3 regions of the Erwinia sp. 009765445 genome follow, and region 1 is predicted to be linked to each of the others. Evidence: riboswitches for the same ligand, from Rfam matches in the RefSeq annotation. Region 1 holds a riboswitch; each other region holds the start of a gene.
The links. Region 1 has a riboswitch for thiamine pyrophosphate ahead of thiM (hydroxyethylthiazole kinase). Riboswitches for the same ligand answer to the same signal wherever they lie in the genome.

Region 1 (10,014 bases):
GCTGCCAGGTGGTTAGCCTGCCCGGTCAGATCGGCGCTGGCATGGTAATCCACCCCGTCTTTTTTGAAGTCGTTATTACGCAGATACGCCCACAGCACGGTGACCATGCCCAGCTCATGCGCACGTTCAAACGCCACGGAGATCTCTTCCAGCTGGCGACGTGACTGTTCAGAACCAAAGTAGATGGTTGCGCCAACCGCAATCGCGCCCAGGTTAAACGCCTGCTCCACGCTGGCATACAGCGTCTGGTCATACTGCGTCGGGTAGCTCAGCGTTTCGTTATGGTTCAGTTTGACCATAAAAGGGATCCGGTGCGCATAGCGGCGCGAAACCGAAGCCAGCACGCCATAGGTCGAGGCCACACAGTTACAGCCTGACTCTATCGCCAGCTCAACGATATTTTTCGGATCGAAGTACAGTGGGTTCGCCGCGAAGGATGCGCCCGCGGAGTGCTCAACGCCCTGATCCACCGGCAGGATGGAAAGGTAGCCGGTGCCCGCCAGACGCCCTGTGTTGTACAGCGTCTGCATGTTGCGCAGCACCGCAGGAGAACGATTGTTATCGATCATCACGCGATCAACATAATCCGCGCCCGGTAAATAGAGGCTGTCCGCTGGAATGGTCATGCAGCGATGTTGCAGAAGAGTGTCCGCTTCTTTGCCCAATAACTGTACGATGTCCGTCATGATAACTCCTGTCTTAAGGTGGGAGGGCAGGCTAATCCCTGCCCCACTCATGTGAAAATCTGACCCCAAACAGCGTGGACCCATCACCCCACTTAACGCAAATTGCTGACTCCATTTTTCAGAACGATCCCTGTGAAAAATTTATAAAAAATCGCCTACCACCAACGATGAAAATGGTGCACCGGACCGTGTCCGCCGCCCACTTCCAGCGAATCAGCCTGTTCGAGCGCGTCCTGCAGCCACTGCTTCGCTTCCTGCAAGGTTGAGAACCAGTTATCGTGCCGTGGCCGCAGCGCCGCCAGAGCAGCAGAAAGCGTACAGCCCGTGCCATGAGTGTTTTTGGTGGCTATGCGGGGGGCCGTAAAACGTTCCTGATGGTCGCGGGTGAACAGCCAGTCCGGGCTCTCTTTATCGCTCAGATGGCCGCCTTTCATCAGTACCGCCTGGCATCCCATTTTCAGCAGCTTCTCTCCCTGCTGGCGCATCTCTTTCTCATCGCGAGCGACAGCACATTCCAGCAGTGCTGCGGCTTCCGGCAAATTTGGCGTGATAAGAGAGACCTGCGGCAATAGTCGCTCACGCAGCGTGGCAACAGCCCGGGGAGAAAGTAGCGGATCGCCGCTTTTTGCCAGCATCACCGTGTCCAGCACCACCCATGGGATAGCGGCTGAGATCAGTCCATCCGCCACCACTTCCACAATATCGCTCTCGCTGAGCATGCCGATTTTAACGCTGTCGGTACGCACATCACTGAGTACGGATGAGAGTTGCGCAGCCACGAAATCTGGCTCAACCCGACAGACCGACTGCACGCCACGGGTATTTTGTGCCACCAGCGCGGTAATCACGCTGGTGCCGTAAGCACCCAGCGCGGAAAATGTTTTGAGGTCGGCCTGAATCCCTGCTCCGCCGCTTGGATCGGTTCCGGCAATGGTCAGTGCATTAATCCGCTTCATACCATCACCTCCGCATCCAGGCCATACAGCGCGTCGAGGAACAGCGGTTCAAAGCTGCCAGGCCCCGCAGCAGCAGAGGCCGCCCTTTCTCCGGCCAGGCTCATCACACGACATGCGCTGGCAATGTGCGTCAGCCTGTCACCCGGCAGCGCGGAGAAACCAGCCACTACCGCCGATAATGCACAGCCGGTTCCCACCACGCGCGTCATCAGAGCTGAGCCTCCGGGGATTTCCAGCAGCCGTTGTCCGTCAGTGACGTAATCCACCTCCCCCGTCACTGCCACAATTGCACCACAGGTTTGCGCCAGCAGGCGGGCAGCCTCCAGCGCAGCGGCAGAACTGTGCAGGCTGTCAACACCGCGCCCTGCCACAGCCTGGCGTGCCAGCGCCATAATTTCTGAAGCGTTACCGCGAATGGCCGCCGGACGATGTTCCAGCAAACGCTGGCAGAAATCAGTCCGGAAAGTTAGTGCGCCCACCGCGACCGGATCCAGCGTCCAGGGATGGCCCACTTTATTCGCGGCCTTAACGGCAATCAGCATCGCTTCGCTGCGCGCGGCAGTTAAGGTGCCGACATTGATCAGCACACCATCAGCAATGGCGCTGAATTCAGCGGCTTCCTGCGGCTCAATAACCATCGCCGGAGAAGCCCCCAGCGCCAGCAAAACATTGGCGGTAAAAGTCTGCACCACATCATTGGTCAGGCAATGCACCAACGGCGCGGTGTGGCGGAAAAGAGTAAGTGAAGCAGCGGCCTGAGGGGCAGTGAAGAGATGAGGTTGGATCATGGTAACACTCCCAACCGGCGATCAAGAAGGCGATGCACTCCGGCATCTGACTTCCCTCCGCTGGCATTATCCAGTTCAGGTTCGACGGGTTTTTCTCAGCCCTTTCTTTGGAAAGAAACGGCACCCCGAGTCATTGATAAATCAGTAAATTTTTGATTATTCCACTTACCAAGTTAGATAAAGCATAAGTGACTTGATCCCACTTTGTAAACCACTTTTGATCCCACTTGTGATCCCATTTTTGAATCAGATTTCAGGCATAAAAAAGCCACCCTGAAGGTGGCTTATCATCGGCTTATTTATTCAACATCGAACTGCCCATATCAAATGTCAGGTTATCAATCCCGTTGTTATAAACTTCACTGGCAGTTGCCGATACAGCACTGCTGAATGCAGTTCCATCCGGCACAACACTGACCTGAATCCCCAAGTTGTTAGTAATAGGCGGGACTGCCATTTGTGCATTGGCAAACATGTTGCTCGCCTGAGGCTGCGCCTGTGCCATTGTCGCAATCTGGGATGACCCACCAGTTAAGAAGTTATAGGCCTGCTGAGCTTTCTCTACACCGTAACCGATTGGGGAGTCTGTGTAGTATGCTCCATTCTCCGAAAGATGCTGTTTTGTCCCGAATAGTTCAGTATTCATCCGGTTAGCCCATCCAGCTAATGCAGTTGACCATTCCAGCAGCTTCGCGGTTGTCTCCCCCGCCATGCTCCCCAGGCCTTCGATTAGCGGTTTAGCTGCTACAAAGGCGTCATCCAAACTTTTGGTCGATGCCCCGGCTGATTCTAGGGATTTTGCAAAACTCGCAGCGAAGGTGTCCTGCAATGAGTCTCCAACCTGATCCGCTTTTTGCCCAAGATTATTCAGAAAATCAACGTTTTTCTGTTGAGAAGCGTTTAGAATCTGGCCTGTGCTAACAAGATTATCAAGAGTATCGATAACGTTCTCACCATTATAACTAACTGATTTTGTAACATAAGAGAAGTCATTGACCACCTCTGACAGAGCGGTGAATTCTGACTCTGTAAGAGTCGCGGATTTTCTAAGTCCTTGCAAGAGCACCGCTAATTCCACAGGACCTTTTACTCCACGTAAAGTAGAACCAGCTCCTTCTCTACTGAAGCCACCACGTGTGGTCATTATTTTCAGCCAGTCAGACATTTCACCACCACCACTGAAGGCCCAAGATCCGTCTTTGGCTTGCTTCCATTGCCCTTGACTTAACTGCCCGATCTTGTCCTGGGTGTCCCTGGCAATATCAGAAATTTTTTCATAGGACAGTGAGAAATGATGTGGCCTTCACAACTCAGGTGCGCCATCAGCGCAAACTGCAGCAGGAAGGCGCTAACGACTGGTTGCTGGCTGGCGGCATTAATATTAACTTTTAATCCTCACATGCGCCGGGCAGACCTCCCCGCCCGGTGCGCTCAAGATCCAGGCTATCCAGAACATCCAGACGCCAGATTTCATGCATCGCCACAAACAGCAGACAGATCGTCTTGATCATCTTCAGCAACCCCGCAATACCCTAAGCGGCGGCCATGTCAGTTTTGTCTTTATTGACACTGGCCTGCCTTCCTGAAACCGTCAACTCAGATCCGGGAATGTTTGCCGTTCCTGCCCTTTTTGCTACAGTCCGGCTATAGATTACTTTGGGGCGACAGCTCGCCCACCGCACAGGCCACAATAAAACGAATTATGATCAGACCGCTTAATGAACAATATGGCATCAGCGTGGCGGCACTCAAAATGCTGCAATATCTGAAACAGATTTCACGCGGAGATCGCGGGTTTTCCATTCTTGATACCGCGCTGAACCACCGCTGCAACGTGACGCCACCCGATAATTTCAGGCTGCTCGATGAGCTTTTTGAGGCCGGCAAAATTGATTACGATTACTGCGGCACCGGACTGGATGGCGAGCGGCATGTTAAGCCGGTCTGGTAAGTCGCCGCAGATCGACAACCACCTGGTACCGCGTTAACCCGACTTTGCTAAAGAGATGACTATGGCCATACGCCCCTTCACCGAAGCCGATCGCCCCTTTTTACGCACGCTGTTTCTCGCTTCACGCAAGGCAAACTGGCACTGGCTGGACGGCAAAGAGTGGCGGCTGGAAGATTTTGATCGTGTGACACTGGGTGAGCGGGTTCTGGTCGCGGAAGACGATGGGCATCGCACCGGTTTTGCCGCCGTTCTGCCCAATGATAATTTCCTGCACAGCCTGTTTGTTGACCCCGCCTGGCAGGGTCGCGGCGTGGGTAGCGAACTGTTGAAAGCGGTGCAAGCTGGGTTTACCTCAACGGGTGCGCTGAAATGCCTGAAAGCCAATGTCAGGGCGCAGGCATTTTATCTGAAACACGGCTGGAAAGTGATCGGCAGCGGAGAAAGTGAACAGGGTGAATACCTGCTGATGCATTACGTGCTTTAAGTGCTTAATACCTTAGATTTGTGGGTTTTTTGGGTTTTTGGGTTTTTGGTTTTTTGGTTTTTTGGTTTTTTTAAGCAGACGATGCAGAAGCTTAAGGCGTGGGGAAGGCTGGCCGGGAATAAAGCGTCTCAGGCCAGGGACGGCCTGAGTCGGGCTGCCAGGGACGGCGCCTTTTGCGTCTTTATGAGCGGCCAACCTTCCCCTCGCAGGCACTGAATTTGCCTTTTTTAGTGCGACCTGCGTACCATTCGGGTACTTCAGAAACCTGCCTTACACTGCGCGGAACGCGATATCTTCGGGAATAACTTCCCCTTCCCAGTAAAGCTGCGCAGCCACCAGTCCTGCCAGTTGACGGTACATCATCGTGAACTCGCTCTCAGGACGGCGCACTACCGTTGGCTGACCGTCATCCAGATCTTCACGCAGGGTGATATGCAGCGGCAACTGGCTCAACAGACGGGTGTGATACTGCTCCGCCAGCTTTTCTGCCCCACCAGTGCCAAAAATCGGCTCATGATGACCACAGTTGCTGCAGATATGCATGCTCATGTTTTCCACCACCCCCACCACCGGCACATTGACCTTCTCAAACATCACAATGCCTTTACGCGCATCGATCAGCGCAATGTCCTGCGGCGTGGTCACCACAACGGCACCGGTGACCGGCACGTTCTGCGCCAGTGTCAGTTGGATATCCCCTGTGCCCGGCGGCATGTCCAGCACCAGATAATCCAGCTCCGGCCACAGCGTTTCATTTAGCAACTGCATCAGTGCCTTGCTGGCCATCGGCCCGCGCCACACCATAGCATTGTCATCGGTCACCAGATAACCGATGGAGTTGGTCGCCAGCCCGTGCGCGATAATCGGAGCCATGTGCGTACCATCCGGAGAGGTTGGTCGCTCATCCCGCGTGCCGAGCATATCCGGGATAGACGGGCCGTAAATATCAGCATCCAGCAGGCCCACTTTAGCCCCTTCAGCCACCAGCGCCAGCGCCAGATTCACGGCAGTGCTGGATTTCCCCACCCCGCCCTTTCCGGAACTGACCGCGATAATGTTCTTAACACCGTTCACTCCGGCATGATTTTTCACCCGCTTCAGCGTGGCAATGTTATGACTCAGCCGCCAGCTGATGGCGGTGGCATTGGTCAGGCGCAGCAGCTCGGCACTGGTCGCTTCCTTCAGGGCTTCAAATCCACTGTGCCAGACAAACGGCATCACCAGTTCAATATGCAGAGTATTGTCCATCAGCGCACAGTGGTGCAGCGCCTTCAGGGTGGTGAGATTATGCTTTAGCGTCGGATGTTCAAATGTGGTCAATACGCCCATGACCATAGCGCGCAGCGCTTCCGGAGAGTGCTGTCCCTGGGATTGTGATGTCATCCCGGCTCCTTTTTTGATTGTTGGTTCTGATAATCAGAGCATATCAGATGTGGCCGGACCTGGTCGCGACAGGCTGCAAAAAACGGCGGCCACCATGCAGGATTGTTTACGCAGGGAGGGGCTTTCGGTTACCATCTGAACCCCCTTTTTTAAACAGGTATGAGCGAAGTCTTACTATGACTCAAGTCGCGAAAAAAATAATGGTAACGTGCGCCCTGCCGTACGCCAACGGCTCAATCCATCTCGGCCACATGCTCGAGCATATCCAGGCAGATATTTGGGTCCGTTACCAGCGAATGCGCGGCAACCAGGTTTACTTCATCTGTGCTGACGATGCCCACGGTACGCCGATCATGCTGAAAGCTCAGCAGCTGGGTGAGGAGCCGGAGCAGATGATTGCCGAAATGAGTCAGGAACATCAGACCGACTTTGCTGGTTTCAATATCAGCTACGACAACTATCACTCAACGCACAGTGAAGAAAACCGTGAGCTGTCTGAACTGATCTATACCCGTCTGAAAGAGAACGGTTTTATCAAGAACCGGACGATTTCCCAGCTGTACGATCCGGAGAAAGGCATGTTTCTGCCTGACCGTTTCGTCAAGGGAACCTGTCCGAAGTGTAAATCACCGGATCAGTACGGCGACAACTGCGAAGTCTGTGGCGCAACCTACAGCCCAACCGAGCTGATTGAGCCGAAATCGGTGGTTAGCGGTGCCACGCCTGAGATGCGTGACTCTGAGCACTTCTTTTTTGACCTGCCAGAGTTCAGTGCCATGCTGCAGGCCTGGACCCGCTCCGGCGCACTGCAGGAGCAGGTTGCGAACAAGATGCAGGAGTGGTTCGAATCCGGCCTGCAACAATGGGATATCTCCCGCGATGCGCCGTACTTCGGCTTTGAAATCCCTGGCGCGCCGGGCAAATACTTCTACGTCTGGTTGGATGCGCCAATCGGTTACATGGGATCGTTTAAAAACCTCTGCGACAAGCGCGGAGATATCGATTTCGATGCTTTCTGGCATAAAGATTCTGACGCCGACCTGTATCACTTTATCGGCAAAGATATCGTCTATTTCCACAGTCTGTTCTGGCCAGCGATGCTGGAAGGCAGCAACTTCCGTAAGCCAACCAGCCTGTTCGTGCACGGCTATGTCACGGTGAACGGCGCGAAGATGTCCAAATCGCGCGGCACCTTTATCAAGGCCAGCACCTGGCTGCAGCATCTGGATGCCGACAGCCTGCGCTACTACTACGCGGCCAAGCTCTCTTCACGTATTGATGATATCGACCTGAATCTGGAAGATTTCGTGCAGCGCGTGAATGCCGACATCGTGAACAAAGTGGTGAACCTGGCTTCCCGTAACGCCGGTTTCATCAACAAGCGTTTTGGCGGCAAGCTGTCGGCCGAACTGGCTGACCCGGCGCTGTACAAAACCTTTACCGATGCCTCCGCCAGCATTGCGGAAGCCTGGAACAGCCGTGAGTTCAGCCGCGCTATTCGTGAAATCATGGCGCTGGCCGATGCGGCTAACCGCTATGTCGACGAGCAGGCTCCATGGGTGGTGGCAAAACAGGAAGGCCGCGATGCCGATCTGCAGGCGATCTGCTCTATGGGCATCAACATGTTCCGCGTGCTGATGACCTGGCTCAAGCCGGTGCTGCCTTTACTGACCGAACGCACCGAAGCCTTCCTGAATCATGAGCTGAGCTGGGATGGCATTGAGCAACCGCTGCTGGACCATACCATTTCTGCCTTTAAAGCACTGTACAGCCGCATTGAAATGGACAAGGTCAATGGCCTGATTGAAGCGTCAAAAGAAGATGCCGCTGCGGCAAACAAACCTGCGGTAACCGGCCCGCTGGCCGATGCGCCGGTTGCCGACACCATCAATTTTGATGACTTTGCCAAAGTGGATATGCGCGTGGCGCTGATCAAGACTGCCGAACTGGTGGAAGGATCGGACAAACTGCTGCGTCTGGTGCTGGATATGGGCGGCGAAACCCGTCAGATCTTCTCCGGTATCCGCGCAGCCTATCCTGATCCGTCCGTGCTGGAAGGTCGCATGACTGTGGTGGTGGCTAACCTGGCACCGCGTAAGATGCGTTTCGGCATGTCGGAAGGCATGGTGCTGTCCGCAGGCCCTGGCGGTAAAGACCTGTTTATCCTGGGTGCCGACAGCGGCGCACAACCGGGTATGCAGGTTAAATAAGCCTACCGGTCCGGGTGGAGTGAGTTCCGCCCGGCTGTTCGTGTATTCACCGTATCTGTAGTGGCGAACTGATTCGATTGAAAGAATTTGTTCGCCCTTTTTTCTTCCCCAGCCTTTTCCCCACACAAATCCCTGCTTCATGCCACGACTGTGACCGGTAGCACACTTATTCTTTTGATCGTATGATTAACGCACATAAAACCAGGAGCTTATCATGCGTAGCGCGCTCTCTGTTGGCTGGCGAATTCTCCGTGCCTTTATCATTATTTACCTCTGCCTGTATGCCGGAACCGGCCTCTCTGCCCTGTTACCGGTGACCATTCCTGGCAGCATCATCGGTATGCTGATCCTTTTCACCCTGCTGGCTTTACAGCTGCTTCCGGTGGAGTGGGTGAAACCCGGCAGCACCCTGCTGATCCGCTATATGGGCCTGCTGTTTGTGCCGATCAGCGTCGGGATCATGAGCTATACCGATGTCCTGAGCGCGCAGTTCGGTCCGATTGTCGTTTCTGTGGCGGTGAGCACCTTTATCGTGCTGCTGACTGTCGGGCTGGCCTCACACAAGTTGCATGGCAGAGCGCCAGCAAAACCTGGAGCCGTCGATGAGTGATATTTGGTGGTCGCTGCCGCTGACCATCGCGGTTTTCTTTGCTGCACGCCGGATTGCCGCGAAGGTGAAAATCTCGCTGGTCAACCCGCTGCTGGTGTCGATGGCGGTGATTATTCCTTTGCTGCTGCTGCTCCAGATGCCCTACGCCCGTTATTTTCAGGGAAGCTCAGTGCTGAATCAGCTGCTGCAGCCGTCAGTGGTGGCGCTGGCTGTTCCGCTCTATGAACAGATGCATCAGATCCGGGCGCGCTGGAAATCGATTATTGGCGTCTGCTTTATGGGCAGCATGACCGCGATGATTTCCGGTACCGCCATTGCTCTGTGGATGGGCGCAACGCCGCAAATTGCCGCCACTATTATGCCAAAATCTGTCACTACTCCGATTGCGATGGCGGTGTCCGGCACCCTTGGGGGCATCCCGGCCATCAGCGCAATCTGCGTATTAATAGCTGGCGTGCTGGGGGCTGTCTTCGGCCATATGCTGCTGAACCTGCTGAAAATCACCGGCAAGGCTTCACGCGGTCTGGCGATTGGCAATGCTTCACACGCACTCGGCACTGCGCGCTGTGCGGAGCTGGACTATCAGGAAGGCGCCTACAGCTCGCTGGCGTTGGTGATCTGCGGCATCATCACCTCGCTGCTGGCACCCTTCCTGTTCCCACTGCTGATGCATCTCTGGGGCTAAAACTTGCGATAAGTCGCGGATTTCACTGAACTATTTCATAAATTACATTGTTAATGTGACTAAAATCACATACAACAGCGTAACGGCTCGTCATCATAGGCGGCCGACCCAGTGAAAGAGGCCCGCTATGCATCCACGTTTCCAGACCGCGTTCACCACGCTGCCCACCCTGCTTCAGGCCGCCCTTCAGCCCATTATCGCTTGCGATGACTTTCCGGCTTTTTTCACCCCGGAGCAGGCAGACGAGCTGAAAAACCGCAC
Region 2 (10,014 bases), on a different contig from region 1:
ATGATAAGGGCGTGAAAGTTTGTGAACCGCCTCCACAAAGACTCCGGCGTTTTCTGGCGGCACATCCTGATGAATGCCGTGGCCCAGGTTGAACACGTGACCGGTGCCATTGCCGAAGCCCTGCAGAATGCCTGCCACTTCCTGCTCAATGCGATCGGGCTGGGCATACAGCATTGACGGATCCATGTTGCCCTGCAATGCCACTTTATGGCCCACGCGGCGGCGCGCATCGGCGATATCGGTGGTCCAGTCCAATCCCAGCGCATCACAGCCGGTTGCAGCCATCGCTTCCAGCCACTGTCCGCCGCCTTTGGTAAACAGGGTCACCGGCACACGACGACCGTCGTTTTCATGCAGCAGGCCATCGACGATTTTGTGCATGTAATTCAGTGAGAACTCCAGATAATCACGGCCGGTCAGCACGCCACCCCAGGTATCAAAAATCATCACTGACTGTGCGCCCGCACGGATTTGCGCATTGAGGTAGAGCGTCACGCTGTCTGCCAGCTTGTCCAGCATCAGGTGCAGAGTCTGCGGCTCGGCGTACATCATCTTTTTCAGTTTGGTGAAGGCTTTGCTGCTGCCGCCTTCGACCATATAGGTCGCCAGCGTCCACGGGCTGCCGGAGAAGCCGATCAGCGGCACTTCACCCTGCAGATTTTTGCGGATGGTACGCACGGCATTCATCACATAGCCCAGTTCCTGCTCCGGATCCGGGACTGGCAGCTTTTCAACATCTTCCCGGCAGGTCACCGGGGAAGAGAAACGAGGACCTTCACCGGCTTCAAAATAGAGGCCCAGCCCCATCGCATCAGGGATGGTCAGAATATCAGAGAACAGGATCGCGGCATCCAGCGGATAGCGACGCAGAGGCTGCAGCGTCACTTCACAGGCCAGTTCGGCATTTTTGCACAGCGACATAAAATCACCGGCCTGGGCGCGCGTGACTTTGTACTCTGGCAAATAGCGTCCGGCCTGGCGCATCATCCACACTGGCGTCACATCTACCGGCTGGCGCAGCAGGGCGCGCAGATAACGATCGTTCTTCAGTTCACTCATCTTTAATGACTCTCTCTTTTTCAGGCGCGCAGTATACCATTCATTCCGCCTCGGCGCGGCAGAGGACAACGGTATCTTCAATCAAACGGCGAGCCACGGTCCCCGCAGGCGGCAGCTGTGGCAACGCATCAAAGCGATACCAGCCCGCCTCCAGCAGCTCTTTCGGATCGATGTTGATTTCACCACTGTCGTAATCGGCCATAAACGCCATCATCAGCGACTGAGGGAACGGCCAGGGTTGCGAGGAAATATAACGCAGATTTTTCACCTTCAGCCCGCTCTCCTCCATCACCTCACGCGCTACTGTCTGCTCCAGCGTTTCGCCCACTTCGACAAAACCGGCCAGCACGGTGTAAACGCCGTTGCGGTGTTTGGTGTGCTGCGCCAGCAGGATCTCTTCCCCGCGACGGATGGCCACGATAATGCAGGGCGCGATCTGCGGATAATAGCGCTGACGGCAGTGACTGCACAGGCAGGCCCATTCGGTTTTGCTGTGGTGCATCTCATGACCGCAATAGCCGCACCACTTATGAGAACGATAAAACTCTGCCAGCTGGATCCCACGCCCGGCAAGCTGGAACAGGCCAACGTCCTGATCGAGGATCTGCCGCAGCGATCCCATCTCTTCTTTACGGCTACCGCAGATCAACCACACCGGCTCACCCTGCCATTCGCCGATCAACGATCCTTTCGATCCACTCAGGCCTAATTCTTGTGCATTGCCGTATGGTAATTGACCTTTTGGTAACCAAAGTTTATGTTCGTGGCTGACAACCCACCAGCCAGCGTCTACGCTTGAAATCTCACGTTGCATAAATTTGCTCATCCTCAGCTTCACGGTGCTGGATTGGGGTTAGAGATAAAAATTAAACACTTACGGAGTCACTCATGCTTAACCAGTTGGAAGTTCTGACCGCGCGCGTTGGCGGGTGCAGTGACCTGGTAGACTTTTGTCTGCGCTCACGTAAGCAGCTGCTGGTTGCCTATTATCAGATGGTTGGCATCAAGCCTAACAAGGATTCGCTGACTACGCTCGATGAAAACGCGCTGGATACTTTTTGCCAGAGTCTGGTGGACTATCTTTCTACCGGTCACTTCACCATTTATGAACGCTTTATTGAAGAGATGGAAGGCAGTGAACAACTGGCAAAAGCCGCGCTAATCTATCCCTCTCTGCAGGCGAATACTGAGCAGATAATGCAGGTTTACGATTCTCATCTCGAAAATGCTATCGATGATGATAACTGCCTGGCGTTCCAGACAGCGCTGTCGGCCGTGGGCGAAGCGCTGGAGGCCCGTTTCACACTGGAAGATAAATTTATTCAGCTGGCGCTGAATAAAAACTCGGAGCAACTGGGTGCGGCTAACGATTCCCCGCTCGCTCGCCCGGCCTGAGAAGTTAGCAGTTTGTAAAACCCTTGTAGTTTCCAAAAAGCCCCTTTATGCTGAGTGGGCAATTAAGTGACCCGCCACCAGGCGTTCACACTCGTTCTGCCCTCCCCGCTGTGGGAAGCAGAATTCTTCTTGTCGGAGTGCCCCACGGGGCTGAGACCGTTAATTCGGGATCCGCGGAACCTGATCAGGTTAGTACCTGCGAAGGGAACAAGAGTAAAATTCAGTGATGGTGTGTCCCCGTATATCCTCACACCCTGCACTTACTCCTCCGAACTCCGGACAAGCAACTTTCCCTATTTATTCAGGAACGTGCTATGTCTACCGTTGATAAAAAACCCACCCGCCGTGAGCAGCGTGCTGAAGCACAACAGTTTATCGATTCCCTGCAGGGCACCGCTTTTCCCAACTCTAAACGTATCTGGCTGACGGGCTCCCGTGACGATATTCGCGTGCCAATGCGCGAAATCCAGCTAAGCCCGACAATGGTTGGCGGCAGCAAAGATAACCCGCAGTTTGAGGATAACGAGCCAGTGCCGGTCTACGACACTGCCGGACCTTACGGTGATCCTGAAGCGAAAATCGATGTGCATGCCGGTCTGGCACGGCTGCGTAATGAGTGGATCATCGGGCGTGGCGATACTCAACCAATTGAGCAACTCAGCTCGGTTTATACTCAGCAACGGCTGGCCGATGAAGGGCTGGATCACCTGCGTTTTGATAATCTTCCGCATCCACGCCGGGCGCTGGCTGGCCGCTGTGTTACCCAGATGCATTATGCACGCCTGGGAGTGATCACCCCTGAGATGGAATTTATCGCGCTGCGGGAAAATATGGGACGCGAGCGTATTCGTGGGGAAGCCCTGCTGCAGCAGCATCCGGGCAACAGTTTTAGCGCTCATCTGCCGGAAAACATCACGGCCGAATTCGTCCGCCAGGAAGTTGCTGCTGGCCGTGCGATCATCCCGGCCAATATCAACCACCCGGAATCGGAGCCGATGATCATCGGTCGCAATTTCCTGGTGAAAATCAATGCCAACATCGGCAACTCGGCGGTCAGCTCCTCGATCGAAGAAGAAGTGGAGAAGCTGGTGTGGTCAGCCCGCTGGGGTGCCGATACCGTTATGGATCTCTCCACCGGTAGAAATATCCACGAAACCCGCGAGTGGATCCTGCGTAACAGTCCGGTACCCATCGGCACGGTGCCGATCTATCAGGCGCTGGAAAAGGTGAACGGCATTGCCGAGAACCTTAACTGGGAGATCTTCCGCGACACCCTGCTTGAGCAGGCCGAACAGGGCGTGGATTACTTCACCATCCATGCAGGCGTGCTGCTGCGCTACGTGCCGATGACCGCCAGGCGCCTGACCGGCATCGTTTCCCGCGGCGGCTCAATCATGGCGAAATGGTGCCTGTCGCATCATAAAGAGAGTTTCCTCTACCAGCACTTCCGCGAAATTTGTGAAATCTGTGCGGCTTACGACGTCTCCCTGTCGCTGGGCGATGGCCTGCGTCCGGGCTCCATTCAGGATGCCAACGACGAGGCTCAGTTTGCCGAGCTTCACACGCTGGGCGAGCTGACCAAAATCGCCTGGGAATATGATGTGCAGGTGATGATCGAAGGCCCCGGCCACGTGCCGATGCAGATGATCCGCCGCAATATGACCGAGCAACTCGAGCATTGCCACGAAGCCCCGTTTTATACCCTTGGCCCGCTGACCACCGATATCGCGCCGGGTTATGACCACTTCACCTCCGGTATTGGTGCAGCGATGATCGGCTGGTTCGGCTGCGCCATGCTGTGTTACGTGACGCCGAAAGAGCACCTTGGCCTGCCGAACAAAGAGGATGTGAAGCAGGGACTGATCACCTATAAGATCGCTGCCCACGCGGCAGATCTGGCAAAAGGCCATCCTGGCGCGCAGATCCGCGATAACGCCATGTCTAAGGCGCGTTTCGAATTCCGCTGGGAAGATCAGTTCAACCTGGCTCTCGATCCGCACACAGCCCGCGCCTACCACGACGAAACGCTGCCGCAGGAATCCGGCAAGGTCGCACACTTCTGCTCCATGTGTGGCCCGAAATTCTGCTCGATGAAGATCACCCAGGAAGTGCGCGAATACGCGGCGAAGCAGGAAGCGGAAGCCAGACCGATTGAGATTGGCATGGCCGAAATGTCAGAAGCCTTCCGCCAGCGCGGCAGCGAGCTGTATCACCCTGCTGATGCACTCTCGCCGGAGGAAAAAGTATGAGCCGTGGCCCGTTTCCCGTCACGGAAGAGCGACTTGGCCTCTATCCGGTAGTTGAAACGGTGGAGTGGATCGAGCGCCTGCTGGCGGCTGGCATACGCACTCTGCAACTGCGCATTAAAGACCAGACGGAAGCCGCGGTCGAACAGGATGTGGCTGCCGCAATCGCACTGGGCCGACGCTACCGGGCGCGGCTGTTTATCAATGACTACTGGCGGCTGGCGATCAAATATCAGGCTTACGGTGTTCATCTGGGTCAGGAAGACCTGGACACCGCCGATCTGGATGCGATCCACCGTGCCGGTCTTCGTCTGGGTCTGTCCACCCACGATGATGCCGAGTTGGATCGCGCCCTGGCCGAGCAGCCTTCCTATATCGCGCTGGGCCATGTATTCCCGACGCAAACCAAAGAGATGCCCTCTTCCCCTCAGGGACTGGAAGAGCTGAAGCGCCATGTTTCACGATTAAAAGGAGTCTCAACAGTAGCGATTGGCGGTATCACTCTGCAACGCGCTCCTTCTGTGCTGGCAACCGGCGTGGGCAGCATTGCTGTGGTCAGTGCTATTACCCAAGCTGCGGATTGGAAATCTGCCACGGAACAGCTGCTGGCGCTGGCCGGAACAGGAGGTGCCGCCCATGTTCAGTGACAGCGATTTTATGCGCTACAGCCGCCAGCTGCTGCTGGAAGAGTTTGGTCTGGATGCCCAACAGAAGCTGCTGGCGGCCAGCGTGCTGATTGTAGGGCTTGGCGGGCTTGGCTCTCCTGCCGCGCTGTACCTCGCCGCGGCTGGCGTCGGTAAGCTGCTGCTGGCCGACGACGATAAGGTGCATATCAGTAACCTTCAGCGGCAAATTCTGTTTCGCAGCAATGAAACTGGCGAACCCAAAGCAGCCGCAGCGAAAAGGCATCTGCAATCACTGAACCCACAGGTGGAGTTTATCGCCGTGGAGCATCGTATGGATGCGAAAACACTGAAAGAAGCGATGCAGTGGGTCGATCTGGTGCTGGACTGCAGCGACAACATACAAACCCGCCAGGCGGTGAATGAAGCCTGTTTACAAAGCGCCACGCCACTGATCAGCGCCAGCGCGGTTGGCCTCAGCGGCCAGCTACTGGTGCTGACTCCTCCCTTCAGGCACGGCTGCTACCGCTGCCTGTGGCCGGATGATGCCGAACCGCAGCGCAACTGTCGGACGACGGGCGTGCTGGGGCCGGTGGTCGGCGTGATGGGAACGCTGCAGGCGCTGGAAGCCCTGAAGATGCTGTCAGGCCACGCTTCATCGCTGGACGGTAAGCTGAGGCTGTTTGACGGCCGCCAGCAAACCTGGCGCACGCTGAACCTTGAGCGCAGCGCCCACTGCCCGGTATGCGGAGGCGGCTATGAACATTGTGGTTAACGATGAGCCGATGGATCTGAATGACCCGCTGACGCTGAAGGCGCTGCTTGAGCAGCTTTGCCGCCAGCAAACGGGAACTGCGCTGGCAGTCAATCAGCACATTGTGCCCCGCGACCGCTGGGCTGACTGGCTCTTACAGGAAGGCGATGAGCTGGTGATTTTTCAGGCCATCGCCGGAGGTTGATATGTTACAGATAGCCGATAAAACCTTTTCTTCCCGTTTATTCACCGGCACCGGCAAATTTTCCAGCCCTGCCATGATGCTGGAAGCATTAAAAGAATCCGGCACACAACTGGTGACAATGGCAATGAAACGGGTCGATTTGCGCGGTGGTGATGATGGCATTCTGCGCCCACTGCAGCAACTGGGCGTGCAGTTGCTGCCCAATACGTCCGGTGCCAAAACGGCGGAAGAAGCTATTTTCGCCGCCAGGCTGGCCCGTGAAGCGCTGGGCACTCACTGGCTGAAGCTGGAGATCCATCCTGATGTGCGCTATCTGCTGCCTGATGCGGTTGAAACGCTAAAAGCGGCCGAAGCATTGGTGAAAGAGGGGTTCACCGTGCTCCCTTACTGCCACGCCGATCCGGTGCTGTGCAAAAGGCTGGAGGAAGCAGGCTGTGCGGCAGTGATGCCGCTGGGAGCACCCATTGGCAGCAATCAGGGGCTCAAAACCCGCGATCTGCTGGCGATGATCATAGAGCAATCCTCCGTGCCGGTAGTAATCGATGCAGGAATTGGCGCCCCCAGTCACGCCAGCGAGGCACTGGAGCTGGGCGCAGATGCGGTGCTGGTTAACACCGCCATAGCTTCAGCGATTCATCCGGTACAGATGGCGCGTGCTTTCCGGCTGGCGGTTGAGGCTGGAGCACTCGCTTATCGTAGCGGGCTGGGCAGCCGCCATCAGCAGGCGATTGCCACCAGTCCGCTGACCAGTTTTCTGCAAAACGGGGTAATGGAATGAGGAGCTTTGTCTCTGAGTGGGAAAAGCTGGAGTGGGACGATATCCGGCTGCGCATCAACAGCAAAACGGCAGCCGACGTTGAGCAGGCGCTGAATGCCCATAAAGTGGGCCGCGAGGAGCTGATGGCGCTCCTCTCGCCTGCCGCTCAGGCTTATCTTGAGCCACTGGCGAGAAAGGCGCAGCTCCTCACCCGCCAGCGCTTTGGTCATGCGGTGAATCTGTTTGTACCCCTGTATCTATCAAATCTCTGCGCAAACGATTGTACATACTGCGGCTTCTCCATGAGCAACCGTATCAAACGCAAAACGCTGGATGCGGATGAGATCGAGCGTGAATGCCAGGCAATCCGCGCTATGGGGTTCGATCAGCTGTTGCTGGTCACGGGCGAGCACCAGACAAAGGTGGGTATGGACTATTTCCGTCAGCACCTGCCGGCCATCAGGTCACATTTCAGTTCGCTGATGATGGAAGTGCAGCCGATGAGCGAACCGGAGTATGCCGAGCTGAAAGCGCTGGGGCTGGATGGCGTACTGGTGTATCAGGAAACTTATCATCCGGCGGTGTACAGCCAGCATCACCTGAAAGGGAATAAACAGGACTTCTTTTTCCGGCTGGAGACCCCTGACCGGTTGGGCCGCGCGGGCGTGGATAAAATCGGGCTGGGGGCGCTGATTGGGTTGTCAGAAAGCTGGCGTACGGACTGCTACATGATGGCGGAGCATTTGCTGTGGCTGCAAAAAACGTACTGGCAAAGCCGTTATTCTGTCGCCTTCCCCCGCCTGAGGCCCTGCGCTGGCGGGATCCAACCGGCTTCGCTGATGGATGAGGCTCAGCTGGTACAGGTGATCTGCGCCTACCGTCTGTTTGCGCCGGAAGTTGAACAATCCCTTTCAACCCGTGAATCACCGCAGTTTCGCGATAGGGTCGTGCCGCTGGCTATTAACACCGTCAGCGCCTTTTCGAAGACCCAGCCAGGCGGCTATGCGGATGGCAAAATCGAGCTGGAGCAGTTTGCTCCGCATGATAACCGCCATCCGCAGCAGGTGGCCAGAGCGCTGGTACAAAGAGGACTGCAACCCGTCTGGAAAGACTGGGACAGCTATCTGGGACGGAAGCCAGTGATTTAGAACGAACCCGCAGCGTTGTCAGGCATGCCACCAGAGATCGGCAAGTTTGGCAACGTCTGCTTCTGGTCGGCAAAAATGACCCGGCCAATCAGGCTGTCTTTATTCACCACGCCATATTTCAGGTTTGTTGCCAGGAACTTACGTTCCAGCCCGGTCAGTTTAATCAACGGAGGCAACGCTTCCGGCACGCTGTCCACCATCATCATTCGGCTGAGCTGTACGGCATTCCAGCTGACCAGGCGTTGATAATAGAAAGCATTAGCTTCGCATTTTCTCAAATAAAAGTTGTACTGATTGTACTCGCGAAGCGCCAGCTGTTGAGCAATATTCAGTATGAGATAGCCTGGATCGGTAATGCGCTGTACAACCTGTTCATAATCAGGTCTGCTTTTCAACTGGCGGAAATACTCCACAGCACCAAGTTCCATAATCGGACTGAAATAATGCAGCCAGCGTTTAATAAAATCATTACCCGGTGGCGCAGCCATAAACCAGGTTTCAATAATGGGATAATTTTTGTCTACCGTTGAAACATCACGATAAAAAGCGACCATATCGTAGCGACTGTTCAGATTTACCGACAGGAAGTTGTCAAGAGAACGATTAAGAATGGTCGTGGCATCCATCCAGATCCCGCCGTATCTGTATAGCAATTCCAGGCGGATATAATCGCTTTTATGGGCCACCAGCATATCAGAACGGGTGAACTGCAACCCAGGCAGAAACTGCTGCAGGTTAACACTGTTGACTACGGTCAGCTTATATTCCGGGTTTTCACGGGCTATTTTGTTCACGAATGCCTGTATTTCTGATGGCAGTGTGGAGCCTGCCCAGAACATCCAGATCTGTTTAGGAATGGCAGGCAAAGCCGCAGGGTGAACCACAATATCCAGGTCTTTCTCAAGAGAAGGATCGTAATCGGCTAATCTCTTGCGCTTACCTATTTTTTTCTCTGCCAGCAGCCGTAATGAGACCACATTTTTCAATAGCGGACGCACCAGTGCCTTGAGTGAATTCTTATTCATAACCTCTCCTGCGCCAGGCCATGAGAAAGACCCAGATAATATAGATATAGAAGATCCACGCCCATGAAATGGACGCAAAGAGGGACAGCAGATTTATTTTAATAAAGCTAACAAAGAAAATTCACATCAACAATGGAAAGTCGTGGAAAGCGGGAATTTAAGAAAAACCTCAGCGCCAGTTTATTCATTAATTTCACAAACATGCCGCAAATTCAGACGAGAAATTAATAAATATATTTAAGTTAAGCAATACTGAAGAAACAATCGCTTAATGAAATACATTTCGCAGTTTTGTTTATAAACATGTAACGATATTAATTAATCCTGAAGCGTCATCGCAAAACTAATTTATGGTACTGGTGGCATTTTTTTAGCAGCGTACGGTAAGCGCGGTCGATGCCATGACGGCACCGACCAGGCCCGGTGACACTCCTCCCCTGTCGGGCCTGCCTCACTTCATCACTGCCGAAGAGGGGAGGCATTTCTCCATGGCCAGCTCAACAGCGGCACCAAGGATCGCCAGCGCCTTATCAGTTCGCTCGGTAAAGGGCTGGGCATAGTTAAGGCGTAAACAATTACGGTACTTACCGGAAGCGGAAAACAGTGAACCGACGGCAATTTGTATGCGACTTTCACGCAATTCCCTGTTGAGACGCACGGTATCCAGTATTTCAGGTAATTCAATCCAGATTAAAAAGCCGCCCTGCGGTCGGGTGACGCAGATCCCACAGGGGAAGTGCTTGCGAACCGAAAGGGTAAATATCTCGAGGTTACGCTGGTACATCTGCCGCATACGCCGCAG
Region 3 (10,014 bases), on a different contig from region 1:
CCTGGTAGGTGACTGGGCCTCCTATCTGATCGGCTGGCAGTTTAAAGGGCCGCTGCACCGCTGGTCCTTTATTAAAAAGCATCAGGCGCTGATGAATAAGACCGAGCATGCGTTACATCAGCACAGCATGTTCACCATCATTGTCGGCCGTTTTGTCGGGCCAACCCGACCGCTGATCCCGCTGGTGGCGGGGATGCTTGAGCTGCCGGTGAAGAAGTTTATTCCGCCGAATATTATCGGCTGCGTGCTGTGGCCGCCGCTCTACCTGTTGCCGGGGATCCTGGCCGGGGTGGCGATTGATGTGCCAAAGGAGGCCAGCAGCGGCACGTTTAAATGGCTCCTGCTGGCGGTAGCGCTGCTGATGTGGCTTGGCTGCTGGCTGTGCTGGCGCTGGCTTCGGGCGAAAAAACAGTCCGACTGGGCGACGCCGTATCTGCCGTCTTCCCGCCTGCGCTGGCTGGCACCGTTAATGATGGTGATTGCTGTCGCCAGCTTTGTCGCCCTTCAGTTTAACCCGATGATGCCGGTCTTCCGCCAGCTACTGTGGCAGGTCTTTATCGGACACTGATCCCCAACACGGCAGCTTCACTTACCTCGCCCTGCAGCAGCGCGGAAGTGCTGCCGTCCCAGTACACCCGGCCATCAACAATCAGCACGCTGCGCGGCGTAATGCGTGCAGCGTCTTCAATACTGTGCGATACCATCAGCAGGGTGATATTGCGTTCCAGGCAAACTTCATCCACCAGTTGCAGCATCTCCTGACGTAGTGCCGGATCCAGCGCCGAGAAAGGTTCGTCCAGCAGCAGTACCGGCTGTTTCCGTACCAGGCAACGGGCGAGGGCGGCACGCTGGCGCTGACCACCAGACAGTTCTCCAGGCAGGCGCGTCAGGTACTCTCCCAGTCCGACACGCTGCGCAATGCTTTGCAGCGCCTGCTTTTGCTGGTGATCCAGTTTCAGCCCCGGATCTAACCCCAGGCCAATGTTCTGCGCTACCGTCAGATGCGGAAACAGATTATTCTCCTGAAACAGCATTGAGACCGGTCGCCTGGCGGGAGGCGTCTCGCTGTGCTCCTCGCCGTTAATCAGCAGGCTGCCGCTGTCCGCCGTCAGAAAACCGGCAATCAGGCTCAGCAGGGTACTTTTCCCCGCGCCGCTTGGCCCCAGCACGGCAAGCCTTTCCCCGACCTGCATATTGAGTGAAAAGCGCATCGGCAGGTGGTTATAGATCCAGGTAAGGTTAGTCAGCGTCAGCATAGCGGCCCGGCAGTTTTTCAATCAGGGTAAATAACAGGAAACACAGCAACAGCAGCAGCAGGGCGGTTACCGCACCGTCTTCACTGCGGTAAGAGCCAATTTGCTGGTAGAGGTAGAACGGCAGCGTACGGAAGTCTTCATTGCCGAACAGCGCCACCACGCCGAAATCGCCAATTGACAGCACGCAGGCGAAAGCCAGCGCCTGAGCCAGCGGTCGCTTCAGCGCCCGCAGTTCAATCAGTCGCAGCCGGTTCCAGCCGCGGATATCCAGCGACAGGCACAGGCGGTTATAGCGTTCGGCAATGTCGCGCAGCGGGTTTTCCAGTACTTTCATGGCGTAAGGCACGGCCATCAGCGCATTGGTGAAAATCACGATGCCCTCTGCCGATTGCGGCAGGCCAGTGGTCTGGTTGAGTAACAGGAAAAAGCCGGTCGCCAGCACGATGCCCGGCATGGCGAGGATCAGCATGCCGCTCAGCTCCAGCGCCTGTCCGGCAAACTCACGCTGCTTAAGCCGGAGTTCCCGGCTGCTCCATAGCAGCATGGTCGTCAGGATCACACAGAGTAGACCCGCAGCCACCGCAATACGGACTGAAGTGAACGTGGCCTGCCACAGCGCCGGTTGTTGCAGCACGGTGGGCAAGCCGCGATTGATACCATCCACAATCACCGCCAGCAGTGGCGGTACTAGCAGCAGCAGGGCCAGCGAGATCAGTACAGTATCCAGAGTTTTTGCCGACAGGCTGTCCTGCGGATTACGCCAACCGCTGACGCTGGCCGTGCCGGACGGAATGGCTTTACTGAGGCGCTGGCTGAGCATCACCAGCCCCAGGCAGCACGCCATCTGAATCAGCGCCAGCAGCGCCGCTCGCCCCGGATCGTAATCAAAGCTCAGCGCCTGGAAAATGGCGAGTTCGATGGTGGTCGCTTTGGGACCGCCGCCCAGTGACAGCACGGTGGCAAAGCTGGCGAAGCACAGCATAAAGATCAGCGCACCGGCTGGCAGGATTTGGCGTCGCAGCCACGGCCATTCCACAATGCGGAAGTGATACCAGCCTTTCATGCCCAGTTGAGCGGCCAGCTGGCGCTGCTCGCCGGGTATTTGCTCCAGCGCCTGCAACAGTAACCGGGACGCCAGCGGGAGGTTAAAGAAAACATGTGCCAGCAGGATGCCCTGCAGCCCGTAAGGGGTGAAATTGTACTCGATTCCAAGCCCGGCACAGAGCGTGGCCAGCCAGCCGGTGCGGCCGTAAACGCTGAGGATACCGAACACCGCCACCAGCACCGGCAACACCAGCGTCATGGCGCACAACCTCAGCAAGGCTTCTCTTCCCCTGAAGCGGCGTCGGTACAGCGCACGGGCCAGCGGGATCGCGGGCACCACAGCCAGTACGGCGGAGAGAGAAGCCTGCAGGAATGAGAAGCGCAGCACGTGCCACAGATAATCATCATGCCAGACAGCGCTCCAGTCGATCTCTGGCGCGTTGTACCACAAAGCACAGAAAGCCAGAAGAGCCACGGCGACCAGCAGCATCGCTGCCAGCCCGCCGGGCACTAAAGCCGCGAGGATCAGCGGCTGACGGCGCGTTGCCATGCACTGATCCATTCGCTGCGATGGCTGGCCACTTCCTGCGGGGGGTATTGCAGTGAGGTGGCCGGAACGGTCAGGGTATCAAACCCGGCTGGCAGCTGGCTTTTCACTACCGGATACATCCAGTTGCCGGTCGGGATGGTGTCCTGGAAGGGTTTATCCAGCATGAACTGCATAAACTTCTGCGCCAGCTGTGGCTGTTTGCTGGATTTCAGCTGCCCGGCAACTTCAACCTGCAGGTAGTGGCCTTCGCTGAAGTTGGCCGCAGCATACTGCGACTTCTTCTCTTCGATCAGGTGATACGCCGGAGAAGTGGTGTAACTGAGCACCATGTCGCTCTCGCCCTTCAGGAACAGCCCATAGGCTTCACTCCAGCCCTTGGTCACGGTGACCGTTTTCTTCGCCAGTTTCTGCCAGGCTTCCGGGGATTTATCGCCATAGACTTTCTGCATCCACAGCAGCAGGCCCAGGCCTGGCGTGCTGGTACGGGGATCTTCATAAATCACCTTCAGCGGGCGATCGGTCTCCACCAGTTCTTTCAGGCTTTTCGGCGGATTTTGCAGCTTAGTTTTGTCATAAACAAAGGCGTACCAGCCATAGTCAAAAGGCACAAATGTGCTGTCTTTCCAGCCGCCAGGCACGGTGGTTTTGCTGGTGTCGACGTTGCTTTTGGCAAACAGGTTGGTTTTTTCAGCGGCATCCAGCAGGTTGTTATCCAGCCCCAGTACCACGTCAGCCTTGCTGTTTTTACCTTCCATACGCACGCGATTAAGCAGCGAAACGCCGTCTTCCAGCGTGACGTACTTCAGTTCGCAGCCGCAGTTGGCTTCAAAGGCTTTCTTGATTGCCGGGCCGGGGCCCCAGTCGGCAGAGAAGGAGTCGTAGGTGTAAACCGTAAGCTGAGGTTTGGCGGCAAAAGCAGGGAATGCACTGATAATTAGCAGAGGAAGGACTTTCTTTAACACTTTGCGTTTCCTTGATGGTTAGGGTATCGCAAAGGATCTGAGCGGGCTAAAACACTCTCAAATCCCTACGCCGGTATAATCCGGATCAGGTTCGACGGGTCTGTCTCAGCGTAAGAAGTTAATAACCTGTTACGCACCCCGTTGAGAACGGCCTATTCTAGTGATTTCACGGCGGTAGCGAAAGCGTCATGATTCGGGCGGGGCAAACCAGGCAGATTTAAAGTCAAACCAGCCCAAAGTGTTCATCCGCACGCCGCGCATGCTTCGTTCACCTTCCAGCAGCAGCCAGTGGTGGAACAGGGGATGCAGGCTGTAGGTGTTGATCAACTGTTTGCTCCATTCCGCCAGCGGTAGCTTCTGTTCACGCCACAGCTGTGCATCTTTTTCCCAGTCAATTTTCACGCAGTGGTGCACCAGCGGGACTTCATAAAGCAGGGCGAACAGCGAGAACTCCAGCGGCAGGGTAAAGTTAGCGCTGCCCAGCCAGATATCGCTTTCTGCCTCGCCACGGTGCCAGGTCTCATAGTCGACCTGCTGAGTCACCAGTTTCACACCGTTCGCCGCCAGAATGGGTTCAAGCGCGTTGGCGATACCCTGATGTTCAATATGATCGTTGTACCAGGTGAGCGTCAGCGAGGTCAGTCCCTCAGGTTTGGGAGTGACGGTCATATCTCGCCGGTGGTGCCAGCGTGGCAGCAGGCCATAGGCCGGGAACCAGTAGCGCTGATAGCCAATTCCCGCATTGCTGAGCAGGGCTATCGGATTGAAAATCATGCTCACCCAGCGCCGCAGTTGTTCATTGCGTCCCTGTTCAGAACGCTGGTCGAACAGCAGGAAGTAACAGCCTTCTTCCAGGCGGCTCTCTTCTGATTTTTCGTCAACGTTGCCGCCCTGTAGCCTGACGCCGGAATAGACCAGTTCCTCGCTGATATCCGGCAGCACCCAGATGTTGACCTCGTCGATCAGCGCACGGAAACCAAAATAGTCATCAAAAGCCTGGATCCGCAGCTGGGTCTGCTGATTTCGCACCACGGCATAGGGGCCAGTGCCAACCGGTTGACGGGAGAAGTCCGGCATTGAAGGCCACTCTTCTGGCAGGATCATGGTATTGACGCTACCCAGCAGCCACGGCAGCCAGCTTTCGGGATGGTGCAGGTGGATATCCAGTGTCCAGGGGGTGGAAGAGGCAATTTGCCGGAGGTTGGCGTACAGCGGCTGGTTTTTCAGTCTTTCGAGCGTGGCGATAACGTCGGCCATCTCCAGCTCGCGGCCATGATGGAAATGGATTGCGGGACGTAAATAAAAACGCCAGTGCAGTGGCGAGACCTGTTGCCAGTGGTGGGCAATATCGGCTTCTATTTCCCCATTTTCCTCATTTATCCGCGTCAGCCCGCTGAAGATTTGCCGGGCAAGATGCGTCTCCGAACGCCGGAGCGGGGTGCCGGGCAGCAGGTTGAGCAGCGATCGGTAATAGAGCACGCGCAGGATATGTTTGCCCTGGCGGAAGCTCCGTCCCAGATGGGAAATCAGCATCTGGCGGACGGTATTTTTATCTCCCACCAGCTGCACCAGCTGATCGATGCGATCCTGCTCCAGCAGGTCTTCCGCGCGCTGCTGCTGCAGCGCCAGCCCGGTATAGAGGAAGCTGAGCTTCGAGCGTTTTCCCCTGCCAGCTTCGGCCTGCCATTCCAGCCATCCCTGAGCCTGCATAGCATTCAGCAGGTTACGCATATGGCGACGGGAGCAGCTGAGTTGTATGGCCAGCTCGCTTAGGGTGGTCTCCTGCGACTGCCCTTCGCAGCATTGCCAGAGCCGGATGAACTGCTGTTGTAAGCGGGGTGAGGACATAAAAGGGGAACCCTTGCGGTAAAGCTGTCTGTTTTTCCTGCCTTATATTAGGCCAATAATAGGCACAGATGAAAGAGCGGGAGGCATTCTCTGAATGGCGCTCTGACATCGTGAACTATTTATATCTGAGTATGGTGCGACTTCACCAGCCAGCCGGTTTTTTACCTGCTGGCTTTTTTCATTGGGCCGTTTTTTCTTCTATGCTTCCTCTTTGTCGTCCGCTTTGTGCAACGACATTTTTCTTGAAGGACCAGGTATGAAATCGCTTCTTTCGCCTCGCCGTCGTCTTAATCCTGTCTATCTCGCGTTTATGGCCGTCTCTTTTATGGTGGGCGTGGCGGGTGCGCTGCAGGCACCGACGCTCAGCCTGTTCCTGACGCGCGAGGTGGTGGTGCGTCCGTTCTGGGTGGGACTGTTCTATACCGTCAACGCGATAGCGGGCATTGTGGTCAGCCTGTTGCTGGCCAAACGCTCCGATAACAGCGGCGACCGGAGAATGCTGATCCTGTTCTGCTGCCTGATGGCGGTGGGGAATGCACTGCTGTTTGCCTTTAATCGTCACTACCTGACGCTGATCACTTTTGGCGTACTGCTGTCCGCGCTGGCCAGCGTGTCGATGCCGCAGATTTTTGCGCTGGCCCGTGAATATGCCGACAGCTCGGCGCGGGAAGTGGTGATGTTCAGCTCGGTGATGCGTGCACAGCTTTCTCTGGCATGGGTTGTCGGGCCGCCGCTCTCTTTCGCACTGGCGCTCAATTACGGCTTCACCACCATGTTTCTGGTTGCTGCCGGGCTGTTTGTGGTGTGTATCGCGCTGATTTGGTTTGCGTTACCTTCCGTGCCCAGGGTTGAGCAGTCGCCGGAAGTGGTGATGACTCAGACCAGCGCGTGGAAGAATAAAGATGTCAGGCTACTGTTTATTGCCTCGTTGCTGATGTGGACCTGCAACACCATGTATATCATTGATATGCCGCTGTATATCAGCAGCGTGTTAGGCCTGCCTGACCGTCTGGCCGGGCTGCTGATGGGCGTGGCTGCCGGGCTGGAAATTCCAGCCATGCTGCTGGCAGGGCATTACGTTAAGCGGTTTGGTAAGCGCAAAATGATGCTGTTCGCCGTGGCGGCGGGCGTGGTGTTTTACCTTGGGCTGGTGCTGTTCCACTCGCGGGTGGCGCTTATGGTGCTGCAGATCTTTAATGCGGTGTTTATCGGCATCGTGGCGGGGATTGGTATGCTCTATTTTCAGGATCTGATGCCGGGGCGGCCGGGAGCAGCCACCACGTTGTTCACCAACAGTATTATGACCGGGGTGATCCTGGCGGGAGTACTGCAGGGCGCGCTGGCGGAGACGTTCGGGCACTCTTCGGTGTACTGGGCGGCGCTGCTTCTCTCGCTGGTCTCGCTGGCGATGTCCGCTAAAGTAAAGGATGTCTGAGAACTGACTGAAATCTTTATCAGACGATTTTGGTTATGTCGGATTTGGTTATGTCGGAAGAAGCGGATGAGGGTTTCATCAGACGACACTGAAGCATGTGGCGCGGGGAACACAGGCCGGGAATAAAGCGTCTCACGCCATGGACGGCGTGAGTCGGGCAGTCACGGATGACGCCTTTTGCGTCTTTATGAGCGGCCTGTGTTCCCCGCGCAGGCACCATAACGGAATAGTTTAACGATGAAAGGGAACTTTCTGGCCTGCGTTCCCCGTGCTTTACATTGCTGAGTTGGCTGAAGCTGGTTTCAGCCAGATGTCAGCCTTCGCAATATAAGATGCGTTGGTTACCGTAAAAACGCAGGCTGTTTTTGCTCGTAAGCGCTGATATCCACATCGTGCTGCAGCGTCAGACCAATGCTATCCAGCCCGTTAATCAGGCAGTGACGGCGGAAGCTGTCGATGCTGAACGGATAGCGCTTCTCACCAGCGATGACCTGCTGGTTTTCCAGATCGACCGTAAAACTCACGCCAGGCTCATCCGCCACTTTCCGGAACAGTTCGTCCACTTCCTCTTCGCTCAGCGTCACCAGCAACAGCTGATTATTGAAAGAGTTGTTGGCAAAGATGTCCGCGAAGTCGCTGCCGACAATCGCCTGAATGCCATAGTCGGTCAGCGCCCAGGGAGCATGTTCGCGGGAAGAGCCACAGCCAAAGTTCTCGCGCGTCAGCATAATGCTGGCACCGCTGAACGCCGGTTTGTTAAGCACAAAATCCGGGTTTGGGATTTGGCCTTCCGCATCGGTATAACGCCAGTCATAGAACAGGTTGCGGCCAAAACCGGTGCGCGTCACCATCTGCAAAAACTGCTTCGGGATGATGGCATCGGTGTCCACGTTGGCGGCATCCATTGGCACCACAATACCGGTATGCTGCGTAAATTTCCTCGCCATGGTGGCTCCTTAATTGAGGGTCGCTGCGGACACTGGCTGCATGCTGTTCTGCTCGCGTATGTCAGCAAAGTGACCGGCTATTGCCGCCGCTGCCGCCATGGCCGGGCTGAGCAGATGAGTACGCCCTCCGCGCCCCTGGCGACCTTCAAAATTACGGTTGCTGGTGGAGGCACAACGCTCGCCCGGGTTAAGGCGGTCATTGTTCATCGCCAGGCACATCGAGCAGCCAGGCAAGCGCCATTCGAAACCGGCATCGAGGAAGATCTTGTCCAGACCTTCCGCTTCAGCCTGAGTTTTAACCGGTCCGGAGCCTGGCACCACATAAGCCTGCACCCCATCAGCGATTTTGTGTCCTTTAACGACTGCCGCAGCGGCCCGCAAATCTTCGATACGCGAGTTGGTGCAGGATCCGATAAACACTTTATCGATCGAAACGTCGGTCAGCCTGATCCCTGGTTTGAGATCCATATAGGCCAGTGCTTTTTCCGCTGAAGCCCGCTCGTTAGGATCGCTGAACGAGGCCGGGTCGGGAATAAAGTCATTCACCGCAATCACCTGTCCCGGATTGGTTCCCCAGGTCACCTGTGGAGCAATATCGGCCGCATTCAGGGTGACCACTTTGTCGAACTTCGCGCCGCTGTCGGATTTCAGCGTGCGCCAGTAAGCCACCGCCTCGTCCCAAGCCTGAGCGTCGGGGGCAAACTGGCGGCCTTTAACATAGTTGAAGGTGGTGTCATCCGGTGCGACCAGGCCCGCTTTCGCCCCCAGTTCAATGGCCATATTACACAGCGTCATTCGGCCTTCCATGCTCAGGGCTTCCACAGCCGGACCGCAAAACTCAACCACATGGCCGTTACCGCCGCCGCTGCCGGTTTTGCCAATAATCGCCAGCGCGATATCTTTGGCTGTGATCCCCGGTGCGGTCTGGCCGAACACTTCTATCTTCATTGTTTTGGCACGGGACTGTTTCAGCGTCTGCGTTGCCAGCACGTGTTCCACCTCGGAGGTGCCGATACCAAAGGCCAGCGCCCCGAAAGCACCGTGGGTGGAGGTGTGCGAGTCGCCGCAGACGATGGTCATGCCCGGCAGGGACATCCCCTGCTCAGGACCAATCACATGTACGATGCCCTGGAAAGGGTGTTTAAGGTCATACAAACGCACGCCAAACTCTTCGCAGTTCTTGATCAGCATCGACATCTGGATGCGGGCCATCTCGCCGCTGGCGTTAATATCACGGGTCTGGGTGGAGACGTTGTGATCCATTGTTGCGAAGGTCTTTGACGGCTGGCGCACCGGTCGTCCGTGCGCCCGCAGGCCATCAAAGGCCTGCGCTGAGGTCACTTCATGCACCAGGTGGCGATCGATGTACAGCAGCGGCGTTTCATTTGGCGCTTCATACACGACATGGGCATCAAACAGCTTCTCGTATAATGTTTTCATAATCAGGTTTCGCTGATAAATCGGGCAATAATCGAGCCCATTTCCCCGGTGCTGATGGCGTTGCCGTCACCGGCTAAATCTCCGGTGCGGTAGCCTTCCGCCAGCGCGCGGCTGACTGCCTGCTCAATGGCATCGGCAGCTTCGGCTGCGTCCAGGCTGTAGCGCAGCAGCAGTGAGAGGGAGAGGATCTGGGCAATCGGGTTGGCAATATTTTTACCGGCGATATCCGGGGCGGAGCCACCCGCTGGCTCAAACAGGCCGAAGCCCTGCTCGTTGAGGCTGGCAGACGGCAGCATGCCCATCGAACCGGTGATCATCGCGCATTCGTCGGAGAGAATGTCGCCGAACAGGTTTGAACAAAGCATCACGTCGAACTGCGATGGCTCTTTGATCAGCTGCATGGTGGCGTTGTCGATATACATGTGGCTCAGTTCGACATCCGGATAATCTGACGCCACTTCATTCACAATCTGACGCCACAAAATCGAGGACTGCAGCACGTTAGCTTTATCGATTGAGGTGACTTTTTTGC

Region 2: it holds a riboswitch for thiamine pyrophosphate, as region 1 does, so the genes downstream of both, thiC (phosphomethylpyrimidine synthase ThiC) here and thiM (hydroxyethylthiazole kinase) in region 1, are expected to answer to the same signal.
Region 3: it holds a riboswitch for thiamine pyrophosphate, as region 1 does, so the genes downstream of both, thiB (thiamine ABC transporter substrate binding subunit) here and thiM (hydroxyethylthiazole kinase) in region 1, are expected to answer to the same signal.

Annotation. Positions count from the first base shown of each region.
Region 1 covers NZ_JBYUWC010000019.1:66,519-76,532, reverse strand. The annotation lists gene fbaB (class I fructose-bisphosphate aldolase) at 1-686, opposite strand, end outside; gene thiD (bifunctional hydroxymethylpyrimidine kinase/phosphomethylpyrimidine kinase) at 842-1,642, opposite strand; gene thiM (hydroxyethylthiazole kinase) at 1,639-2,430, opposite strand; TPP riboswitch at 2,466-2,568, opposite strand; gene AC3Y5R_RS19385 (hypothetical protein) at 2,726-3,595, opposite strand; gene AC3Y5R_RS19380 (hypothetical protein) at 3,819-3,941, opposite strand; gene AC3Y5R_RS19375 (hypothetical protein) at 4,133-4,381, shown strand; gene AC3Y5R_RS19370 (GNAT family N-acetyltransferase) at 4,443-4,865, shown strand; gene apbC (iron-sulfur cluster carrier protein ApbC) at 5,136-6,248, opposite strand; gene metG (methionine--tRNA ligase) at 6,296-8,458, shown strand; gene AC3Y5R_RS19355 (CidA/LrgA family protein) at 8,673-9,068, shown strand; gene AC3Y5R_RS19350 (CidB/LrgB family autolysis modulator) at 9,061-9,753, shown strand; gene cdd (cytidine deaminase) at 9,881-10,014, shown strand, end outside.
Region 2 covers NZ_JBYUWC010000012.1:5,946-15,959, forward strand. The annotation lists gene hemE (uroporphyrinogen decarboxylase) at 1-1,059, opposite strand, end outside; gene nudC (NAD(+) diphosphatase) at 1,100-1,873, opposite strand; gene rsd (sigma D regulator) at 1,948-2,454, shown strand; TPP riboswitch at 2,578-2,678, shown strand; gene thiC (phosphomethylpyrimidine synthase ThiC) at 2,769-4,703, shown strand; gene thiE (thiamine phosphate synthase) at 4,700-5,347, shown strand; gene AC3Y5R_RS14290 (HesA/MoeB/ThiF family protein) at 5,337-6,098, shown strand; gene thiS (sulfur carrier protein ThiS) at 6,082-6,282, shown strand; gene AC3Y5R_RS14300 (thiazole synthase) at 6,284-7,060, shown strand; gene thiH (2-iminoacetate synthase ThiH) at 7,057-8,187, shown strand; gene AC3Y5R_RS14310 (glycosyltransferase family 32 protein) at 8,184-9,212, opposite strand; gene AC3Y5R_RS14315 (aminotransferase-like domain-containing protein) at 9,664-10,014, opposite strand, start outside.
Region 3 covers NZ_JBYUWC010000003.1:161,317-171,330, reverse strand. The annotation lists gene AC3Y5R_RS04245 (DedA family protein) at 1-568, shown strand, start outside; gene thiQ (thiamine ABC transporter ATP-binding protein ThiQ) at 555-1,256, opposite strand; gene thiP (thiamine/thiamine pyrophosphate ABC transporter permease ThiP) at 1,240-2,850, opposite strand; gene thiB (thiamine ABC transporter substrate binding subunit) at 2,826-3,812, opposite strand; TPP riboswitch at 3,857-3,963, opposite strand; gene sgrR (HTH-type transcriptional regulator SgrR) at 3,999-5,660, opposite strand; gene AC3Y5R_RS04220 (MFS transporter) at 5,917-7,095, shown strand; gene leuD (3-isopropylmalate dehydratase small subunit) at 7,437-8,042, opposite strand; gene leuC (3-isopropylmalate dehydratase large subunit) at 8,052-9,482, opposite strand; gene leuB (3-isopropylmalate dehydrogenase) at 9,485-10,014, opposite strand, start outside.